DNA from 2 places in the Brevundimonas sp. GW821-FHT12E07 genome. Region 2 is predicted to be linked to the other one. Evidence: predicted binding sites of a transcription regulator. Region 2 holds the regulator's gene; the other holds the start of a gene.
The links. The regulator HrcA, encoded in region 2, represses chaperone genes, less so after heat shock. The targets are predictions, from matches to a motif close to GTTAGCANTCNNNNNNNNNGANTGCTAAC.
Positions count from the first base shown of each region.

Region 1: the regulator HrcA is predicted to act here: its motif matches at 2,532-2,560, upstream of groES (co-chaperone GroES).

Region 1 covers NZ_JBXAQH010000001.1:253,461-258,583, forward strand. The annotation lists gene AC1ROD_RS01250 (DUF8370 family protein) at 1-354, opposite strand, end outside; gene groL (chaperonin GroEL) at 484-2,130, opposite strand; gene groES (co-chaperone GroES) at 2,185-2,472, opposite strand; gene AC1ROD_RS01265 (DUF2141 domain-containing protein) at 2,723-3,157, shown strand; gene AC1ROD_RS01270 (tetratricopeptide repeat protein) at 3,192-4,715, opposite strand; gene AC1ROD_RS01275 (tetratricopeptide repeat protein) at 4,764-5,123, opposite strand, start outside.
Region 2 covers NZ_JBXAQH010000006.1:65,990-71,112, forward strand. The annotation lists gene ahpD (alkylhydroperoxidase, AhpD family) at 33-566, shown strand; gene AC1ROD_RS18610 (exopolysaccharide biosynthesis protein) at 643-1,278, opposite strand; gene grpE (nucleotide exchange factor GrpE) at 1,381-2,019, opposite strand; gene hrcA (heat-inducible transcriptional repressor HrcA) at 2,016-3,116, opposite strand; gene rph (ribonuclease PH) at 3,167-3,895, shown strand; gene AC1ROD_RS18630 (hypothetical protein) at 4,014-4,406, shown strand; gene AC1ROD_RS18635 (MDR family MFS transporter) at 4,425-5,123, opposite strand, start outside.

The DNA.
Region 1 (5,123 bases), on a different contig from region 2:
TCCGGTCTTCACAGCCTGACTGGACCGCAGCGCATCGACGAGCTGCGCAGCCTGATCTCGTCCAATGCCACGACCTTGGGGGCGACCTCTCGACATCCCCAAAAATGTCTCGCCCGCCTCATGAAGATGAGAGCAAAGATGAGTTGCTCTCGCCTCCTCACCTTTTCGTAGCGCGCTAATCAACGAGTTGAAGAAGGAGCGTAGATGCAGGGTACATTCCGCTGACCAAGCGTCATCGCGGATGTCGATCGCATATGGGTCGACAAACAGACGTGTGTCTTCGTCGGTATCTATATCGACAAAATCGAGTTCAGCTTGGCGATTGTGGATGCCAGCCCAGGCAGAAATACGCATCGTATCGCTCCAGCTTAAGGAGGAATTCACGTAACGCGATTCTTTGGGGCCTACATCTATCCTTAAGTGTGCAAAAACCCCCGGCTGGTTCCAGCCGGGGGTTCTTTTCGTTCAGCCGGTAGGCGTGGACTAGAAGTCCATGCCGCCCATGCCGCCCATGCCGCCGCCCATGTCGGGGGCGCCGGCGCCGCCCTTCTTGGGAGCGTCAGCGACGGCGGCTTCGGTGGTGATCAGGATGCCGGCCACGGAGGCGGCGTCCTGCAGGGCCGTGCGGACCACCTTGGCGGGGTCGATGACGCCCATGGCGACCAGGTCGCCGTACTCTTCCGTCTGGGCGTTGAAGCCGAAGGTGGGGCTGTCGTTTTCCAGCACCTTGCCGACCACGATCGAGCCTTCGACGCCGGCGTTTTCCGAGATCTGACGGATCGGAGCCTGCAGGGCGCGACGGATGATGGCGATGCCGGCCGTCTGGTCGGCGTTGTCGCCGGTGACGCCCGTCAGGATCTTCGAGGCCTTCAGCAGGGCGATGCCGCCGCCGGGAACGATGCCTTCGTCAGCCGCGGCGCGCGTGGCGTTGAGGGCGTCGTCGACGCGGTCCTTCTTTTCCTTCACCTCGACTTCGGTCGAGCCGCCGACGCGGAGAACCGCGACGCCGCCGGCCAGCTTGGCCAGACGTTCCTGCAGCTTTTCCTTGTCGTAGTCCGAGGTCGTGGCTTCGATCTGGGCCTTGATCTGGGCGACGCGGGCTTCGATGTCGGCCTTTTCACCCACGCCTTCGACGACGGTGGTGTCGTCCTTGGTGATGGTGACCTTCTTGGCGCGGCCGAGCATGTCGAGGGTGACGTTCTCGAGCTTGATGCCCAGGTCTTCCGAGATGACCTGGCCGCCGGTCAGGACGGCGATGTCTTCCAGCATGGCCTTGCGGCGGTCGCCGAAGCCCGGAGCCTTGACGGCGGCGACGCGCAGGCCGCCCCGCAGCTTGTTGACGACCAGGGTGGCCAGGGCTTCGCCCTCGATGTCCTCGGCGATGATCAGCAGCGGGCGACCCGACTGGACCACGGCTTCCAGGATCGGGAGCATGGCTTGCAGCGACGACAGCTTCTTCTCGAACAGCAGGATGAGCGGCTCCTCGAGTTGAACCTCCATCTTGTCGGCGTTGGTGATGAAGTAGGGCGACAGGTAGCCGCGGTCGAACTGCATGCCCTCGACGATGTCGACGGTGGTTTCGGCGGTCTTGGCTTCCTCGACGGTGATGACGCCGTCGTTGCCGACCTTGGCCATGGCTTCGGCGATCAGGGTGCCGACTTCAACGTCGCCGTTGGCCGAGATGGTGCCGACCTGGGCGATTTCCGAGTTGTTGGAAACCGGCTTGGAGTTGGACTTGATCTCTTCGAGGACGGCAGTGACCGCCTTGTCGATGCCGCGCTTCAGATCCATCGGGTTCATGCCGGCGGCGACGGCCTTGAGGCCTTCCTGCACGATGGCCTGGGCCAGGACGGTGGCGGTGGTGGTGCCGTCGCCCGCCTTGTCGTTCGTCTTCGAAGCGACTTCGCGGATCATCTGGGCGCCCATGTTCTCGAAGGCGTCTTCCAGCTCGATCTCTTTAGCGACCGAAACGCCGTCCTTGGTCGAGCGCGGGGCGCCGAAGGACTTCTGGATCACGACGTTGCGGCCCTTGGGACCCAGGGTCACCTTGACGGCGTTGGCGAGGACGTTGACGCCGCGCAGCATCTTGTCGCGCGCGTCGGTGTTGAACTGTACGATCTTGGCAGCCATTGAGGCAGCTCCTTATCTATTGTTTTCGAAGAAGAAGGTCGTCGACGCGGGTGCTTAGGACAGCACGCCCAGGACGTCGGATTCCTTCATGATGATCAGGTCTTCGCCTTCCAGCTTGACCTCGGTGCCCGACCACTTGCCGAACAGGATGCGGTCGCCGGCTTTCAGCTCGAGAGCGTTGACCTTGCCGGACTCGTCACGGACGCCCGGACCGACGGCGACGACTTCGCCTTCCTGCGGCTTTTCCTTGGCGGTGTCGGGGATGATGATCCCGCCCTTGGTCTTGGATTCTTCTTCAACGCGCTTGACCAGCACGCGATCGCCGAGAGGACGAAACGCCATCTGCATATTCTCCGGAGTGAGACTTCTAATGTTTCCTCGGTAGCGCTCCGGACCGGCGTTTTGGCAGCCGGCGCCTGAGAGTGCTAACGCGCCGTGCAAGTAGGGGTGGGCCGGCGGCGGGTCAAGGCACGGTTCCGCGACAGCGTTAAAGAATGAGCGGCTTTCGAAGGCGGATTGACGCAATGTACTTTGCAACATAAAGAACATTGCAGACGGCGATTGGCGCCGCCCACATTCGGGACGAACGACAATGAAAGCCTCTCTGATCGCTATCGCCGCTGCCGCGGCCGCCACCCTCGCCGCCGGCTCGGCCCTGGCCGGGGACGTCACCGTGACCCTGACCGGCGTCCAGGCGCGCGGCGGCGAACTGCTGGTCGGGCTGCAGACGCAAGGGCAGTTCCTGCAGCACGCCGGCGCCTACGGCCAGATCCTCGAAAACCCGACGGCGGGGACCAAGACCATCGTGCTGCACAATGTCGCGCCCGGCGACTATTCGATCACGGCCCTGCACGACGCCGACGGCAACAAGGATATGTCGATGGTCAACGGCCGTCCCGGCGAGGGCTGGGGCATGCTGCACGGCGAGACCCTGCGCGCCGCCCCGACCTTCGATCAGGTCAAGTTCACGGTCCCGGCCTCGGGCGATGTGAACCTGACGGTGGCGATGGACTACCCGGCCCAATAGCCGGGTGTGGCCCGGCGTAGGCTGCGCCGGGTCTTTACGAGGAAGAGGCGGCCTTATCCCAGGCCGCCTCGACCGTCAGGCGGAACAGGCTGCGGCTGCGGTTGAAGGCGCGCTGGGACTGGACCGTCTCGCTCGCGCTTCCCGCCCGCGACAGGGCGGCCTGACCGGCGGGGCGCAGGACGTCCAGCGCGTCGCCGGGCCGGTCGGCTTTCAGCAGGACGCGGGAGAAGTCCTCGGCCCGTTCGGTGGCCTGGGGGTGGCCGGGCGGCATGCGGCGGCGGGCCAGATCGATGCCCTGACGGAACCAGGGCTCCGACGCCGAGGGGCCTTCAACGGCGGCGACGGCGCCGGCCAGGGCGTTGACCGTCCAGCCGATGGCCGGGTGCTCGGGTCCGATGGTCCGGGCCAGACTTTCATACGACTTGCGCAGCAGGGGCAGGGCCTCGGCCTGTCTGCCTTGCGCCTGCAGATCGCCTGCGAGGTTCCCGATCGTGAAGCCGGTGTTGCGGGTCTCGCGGCCTTCGTGGGCGCGGATGTCGATCACAGCCTGACGTAGCAGGGGCTCGGCCTCGGCATAGCGGCCCTGACGGTCGAGGTTCCAGCCGAGGTTGGCGTTGATCACCGAGGTCTCGAACGGATCATCGGCGGCAACCTGAAGCCCCCGGCGATAGAGGGCCTCGCCCTGCGCATAGAGCTGCTGGCTGGTGCGGACCTGACCCAGGGTGTTGATGGCCTCGGCCAGACCGGGGCGGCCGTAGTCGCCCTGAAGCTCGAAGGCGGCGATGGCGGCGTCCAGGGCGGCGGCGGCCTCGTCGTAGCGGCCCTGGGCGTCCAGGGCGAGGGCCAGCTGCTGCAGGGGATTGCCGTCGTCGGGATCGCGGACGGCGACGGCCTGACGCAGGTCGACCAGCCCGCCCTCGAAATCTCCGGCCTCGGATTTCAGGCGGCCGCGCGTGGTCAGGGTCCAGGTCTTCATCGCATTCGAGCCGCCGTTGTCGGCGAGGGCCACGGCCCGCTCGGCCCAGGGCAGGCCCTGTTCGGGGCGGACGCGGGTCGACCAGGTCAGGGCGACGCCGGCGGCGGCCTCGGCGGCGTCGTCGATATGGCGAGGACTGGTTTCATAGAGGGTCAGGGCGGTGCGCCAGGCGGCCTCGGACTGGTCGGGCTTGGTGGTGTCGAGCGCCCGGGCTTCCAGCTTCCACAGGTCGGCGAGGTCGACGCCGCCGCCGCCGAGGGCGCGCGAGCGTTCGGCGATGGCCTGACGCCTGACCGCCGCCGCCTCGTCCAGCCGGCCGGCGGCGGTCAGGACGACGCTGAGGTTGAAGGCGTCGGTGGCGGCGGCGACCGAGCGCCAGCCGCGCGCCTTGCGGTGGCCCATCCAGGCCGAACGGTAGGCCGCGATGGCGGTGGGCCAGTCGTTCGCCGAGTGGGCAGCGGAGGCGGTCTTCACAGCGGCGTCGGCCTGGGCCTGGACGGCGGCGCGGTCGGGGTTTCCGGCGAGCGCGGGCGAGGCCGCGAGCGCGACCATGACTGCCAGAACTGCCCCGATCCCCTTCATGGCCTCATCCTGAACCCGAACGGCGGCGGCGTCGCCTGACGATTCCCGTCAGGGTGCGGCGGTCGCCAGACGCCAGTCGGCCTGGACCCTCTGTTCGAACAGGGGACCGGCGCCCTTGATGCTGGTGCGCCAATCGCGGCCGCCGGACCCTTGCCCGACCAGCGTGCCCAGCGAACCGCGCAGCTCGGCCAGGGCCTCGGCGGGGCGGTTCTGGTCCAGCAGGAAGCCGGCGTAGAGGCCGGACTGGTCCAGCCCGATCGGATGGGCCGCGGCGAGGCGGGTCGAGGCGATGGTCCGGGCGCGCAGGAACAGGGGTTCGGCCTCCGCCGGGCGATTCAGGGCGGCGAGGGTGCGGCCATAGCCGCCCAGGGTCTCGACCAGATCGGGACTGTCGGCGCCCAGACCCGC
Region 2 (5,123 bases):
CGTTAGCCGCCCCTTTTCCGAAGGAAAAAACCATGTCGATCGACGCCGTCCGCGACCTGATCCCCGCCTACGCCAAGGACATTTCCCTGAACCTGGGCTCGCTCGCCTCCGAGACCGTGCTCAACGACCAGCAGAAGTGGGGGACCTTCCTCGCCTCGGCCCACGCCATCGGCGTCGCCCCGGTCGTCAAGGCCATCGAGGTCGCGGCCGCCGAACACCTGTCGCCGGAAGCCATGAACGCCGCCAAATCGGCCGCCGCCATCATGGGCATGAACAACATCTACTACCGGGCCCTGCACCTGATGCATAACCCCGAGTACCAGACCATCCCCGCCCGGCTGCGCATGAACGTCCTGGGCAATCCGGGCGTGGACAAGATTGACTTCGAGCTGTGGTCGACCGCCGTCTCGGCCATCAACGGCTGCGGCGCCTGCCTGGACGCCCACGAGGGCGAACTGAAGAAGCACGCCGTTCCCGCCGCCCAGATCCAGACGGCCCTGCGCATCGCCGCCGTCGTCCACGCCGCCAGCCGCATCGTGGCTTCCGAGGCGGCTCTCGCTTCCTAGAGAGCGCTAACGCCCGGCCTGCGAGGCCTCGCTGCTTGAGCGAGAAGCCTCGTGGGCTGGAGCGGCCCGAGTGAGGTCAGAACAGACCTGACACCCATTCCCAGCTGTGCTCGAAGCCGGCGACGATGATCTTCCAGGCGAGGAAGAGGACGACGATCGTGATCCCGGTCACGATCCAGCCCAGCAGCACCGCCAGACCGTCGCGCTGCATCACCCCCAGCGAGAAGAAGGTGATGGCGACGGCCGGGATCAGGTTGCCCCCGAAGATCGGCAGGACCAGCACCGCCGACAGGAAGACGCAGGCCAGGCCGATCAGGCCCTGACCGAAGCGCGAGGTCAGAAAGCGCAGGCGCGGCCGCGACAGATGTTCGGTGAAGCGGATGGCGCGCATGAAGCGGTCGCTGAGCTTGCGGAAGGTCGCGCGACTGACCGTCGCCCGCTCCATCCAGCCCGGCAGCCACAGGGCCTCACGCCCCCAGGCCAACTCCATCGACAGGAAGAGCAGGGGCGCGCCGGTGATCGTGGTGCCGCCGGGCGGCCAGGGCATCAGGTTCAGGACGCCGAACAACAGCATCACCGCCCCGAAGGCCCGGTCGCCGAAGGCGTCGACCAGTTCGCCGAGCGCCAGCCGCTCGCCCGGGCGACGAGCCAGGGCCTCGATCACATCGGAAAAGGCGCGCGGCCGGCCGGTCGAGGTCTCGGTCAGGGACATGCCCCGACCTTAACCTTTTCAACCACGAGCGTAAGCGGGTTCGCCTGATACGGCGGCGCTCAAGTCGTGAGCGACCGCGTCGCGAACATAGCGCCCCAAAAATCAGGCCTTGCCGTCGAAGGCGCCGCCATTGGCCGCGGGGGCCTCGCCATAGGCGCCGGAGGCGGCGGCCTTGGGGCCCGAGCCCTTGGCGGCGACCACGACCATGGCCGGGCGCACGGTGCGGCCAAACAGCTCATAGCCGGCCTGCATGGTCTGGATGACCGAACCGCCCGGAACGGTTTCCGACGGCTGTTCCATCATCGCCTGATGCAGGTGCGGGTCGAAGGCTTCACCCGCGGCGGGCGCGACGCGCTTCAGGCCGTTGGATTCGAAGGCGCCCAGCAGCGACTTCTCGGTCAGCTCCAGACCCGTGACCAGACCGGCCGCGGCGCCGTCGGCGTCCTTCGGAGCTGCCTGGAGGGCGCGCGACAGATTGTCGGCGACGCCCAGCAGGTCCTTGGCGAAGCGCTGGATGGCGAAGGCGCGGGCGTCGTTCAGCTGGTTCTCAGTGCGGCGGCGCAGATTGTCCTGCTCGGCGGCGGCGCGCAGGGCGCGGTCCTTCCACTCGTCGCGCTCGGCGATGATCTGGTCCAGCGGAGCCAGGCTGTCGTTGGCGTCGGAGACCGGGCCGCCTTCGTCCTCTTCGCGTTCGATGGCGTCGAGTTCTTCCTGGGTGGGGTTTTGGTTCGTGTCGCTCAAGTGTCCTGTCCGTCCAGCATTCGCCCCAGCACCCGGGCGGTGTAGTCCACCAACGGAATGATGCGGGCGTAGTTCAGTCGCGCGGGTCCGATCACGCCGATGGCGCCCAGAACCCGCTGTCGGCCGTTCATATAGGGCGCCGCGATCACGGCGGAACCCGAAAGTGAAAACAACCGCGTTTCCGCGCCGATGAAAATGCGCACGCCCTGCGCCGCCGAGACCCCGTCGAGCAGGCCGATCAGCTGTTCCTTCTGCTCCAGATCGTCGAACAGGACGCGCACCATCTCCAGATCGGCGGCCGTCTCGCGGTTCTGCAGCAGGTTGGCGCGGCCGCGCACGATCAGGGACCGCTCCCGGTCCGGACCGCCCGACCAGGCCGCCAGACCGTCCTCGACCAGACGCGCGGCGGTGGCGTCCAGCTGACGCCGGGCCGCGTCCAGCTCTGTCCGCATCTCGGTGCGCGCCTCGGCCAGCGGCCGCCCCCGGAGCCGGGCGTTGAGGAAGTTGGACGCCTCCTGCAGCGTCGAGGGGGTCACCCCCGCCGACAGGGGCATCAGCCGGTTCTCGACCGTGCCGTCGTCCCCGACCAGCACCGCCAGCGCCTGATCGTGGCCCAGGGCGACGAACTCCACATGCTTCACCCCCGCGTCCGACACCGGAGAGGCGACGATGCCTGCCCCGCCCGCGAGGCCGGACAGCAGGGACGAGGCCGCGTCGAGGGCTTCTTCGAAGCCCCTGCCCTTCCCCGCCAGACGCGCGTCGATCTCGCGCCGCTCCTCCTGACCGATGTCGCCGATTTCGAGGAAGCCGTCGACGAACAGCCTGAGGCCCGCATGGGTCGGGATCCGCCCGGCCGAGGTGTGGGGCGCCGCCAGCAGCCCCGCCATGGTCAGGTCCTGCATGGTGTTGCGGATGGAGGCGGGCGACAGAGAGACGCCGCGCTGCGACAGGGTCCGCGACCCCACCGGCTCGCCGTTCTCCAGATAGGTCTCGACGATGCGGCGGAAGATGTCGCGCGCGCGCTGGTCCAGCGCAGACAGCCCGGCGCCGGTCCCGAGAGGGGCCGTTCCGAACGGAAGCGGGTTGGGGGCATACAGGCTCACGGTTTCAGGATAAGCAGCCGAGCCTTCACTGACTAGGACCTCCGATGCGCCCTTCCGACCGTACCCCTGAGCAACTCCGCGCCGTGACGCTGGAGACCGGGGTCAACCGCTATGCCGAGGGCTCCTGCCTGGTCACCTTCGGCCATACCAAGGTGCTGTGCCTGGCCTCGGTCGAGGACAAGGTGCCCGGCTGGATGCGCAACACCGGCCAGGGCTGGGTCACGGCCGAATACGGCATGCTGCCGCGCGCCACCCACACGCGCGGCCGCCGCGAGGCCGCCGCCGGCAAGCAGTCGGGCCGCACCCAGGAAATCCAGCGCCTGATCGGCCGCTCGCTGCGCGCCGTGGTCGATCTGAAGGCTCTGGGCGAGCGTCAGGTGGTCATCGACTGCGACGTCATCCAGGCCGACGGCGGCACCCGCACCGCCTCCATCACCGGCGCCTGGGTGGCGATGGCCACGGCGCTCGGCCATCTGGTGTCGGAAGGCGTGCTGAAGACCAATCCGATCCTCGATCAGGTCGCGGCCGTGTCGTGCGGCGTGTTCGAGAACGAGCCGGTGCTGGACCTCGACTACGAAGAGGATTCCAACGCCGAGGCGGATTCAAACTTCGTCCTGACTGGTACGGGCACGATCGTCGAAATCCAGGCTACGGGCGAGAAGCGCGGCTTCTCCCGCGCCGAATTCGACCGTCTGTTCCAGCTGGCCGAGATCGGCTGCGCCGAGCTGTTCGTGAAGCAGAAGGCGGCGCTGGAGGCGGCCCTCAAGGCCTGATCCCACGAGGGATTCCGGAATCCGAAACACGGGTTTTCGAAGGGGCTAGCCGAGCGGCGCGGATCGATGCATCGTCCGCGCCGTTCCCTGATCTTCGAATGACTGTGGAGGCGTGCCGATGCGTGGACTGGCTTCTCTGGCGATGATGTCGGCGGCCCTGCTGCTGGCCACGCCCCTGCTGTCGGCCTGCGGCCAGCCCTCCCCGGAAAAGACGGCTGACGCCGTCTCGGCCCCGGCCCAGACGCCCGTCATGCCCGAGGATGCCCCGCCCCAGGAAGAAGCCGAGGCCACGATCACCGATCCGGTCCCGCCGACGCCGGTCAAGAGCTGCGCCGAGGACATCGGGGCGGCCGCCTCCGAGAAACTGGTCCAGCGCTGCATCGCCGTCAGCCCCGCGACCCATCCGCCGTGCAATGCGCAGAACGAATGCGCCGCCATCCAGGGCGAGATCGACCGCTCCTGCGCCATGTACGGTCCCGGCGAGACCAAACCGGCCGAGTGCGCGGCCTGATCCCCTGAGCCGGGTCAGCTAGGCAGGGTCAGCCGGCGGCTCTCCGGGGGCCTCTCCCAAGGTGTGGCCGTCGACGGGCTTTGGCCGGGCCGCCAGCGGCAGGTCAGGCACCAGCAGAGTCGCCATCAGACCCAGCAGACAGACGACAAAGCCGGCGAAGATGACGCCGAGGATGGCCCCGGTGACCGTCTCGCGCACCGCCGGATCGACGGCGGCGGCGGTCGGGGCGCCCGGCTGGGCCTGAACCCGGGAGGAAAGCGCCAGCTTTTCCAGATCGGCCAGCGACAGCGTCCGGACCTGTGCTGTCGGCTCGGCGTTCGTGCGGTGGCTCAGGGGCGCCGCCAGATTGTGGGTCAGGACCGCGCCGAACACGGCCACCCCGACGGTCGAGCCCACTTGGCGGAAGAACTGTCCGGCGCTGGTCGCCACGCCGAGCTGCTCGCGCGGCACGGCGTTCTGGGAGGCCAGGTTGAAAACGCTCTGGGCGGGGCCGAGGCCGAGACCCAGCAGGGTCACCCGCCACATCAGGTCGAACAGGGTCGCGTCGGACGGCGTCTGGGACAGCAGGAAGGCCGCCAGCGACGTCAGGGCGGCGCCGAAGATCATCACCAGCTTGTAGCGACCCAGTTTGTTGACGAGGAAGCCCGAGGCCGTCGCCGCCAGGATCAGTCCGACCGTCAGGGGCATCATGGCCAGACCGCTGGTCGTCGCTGGGAG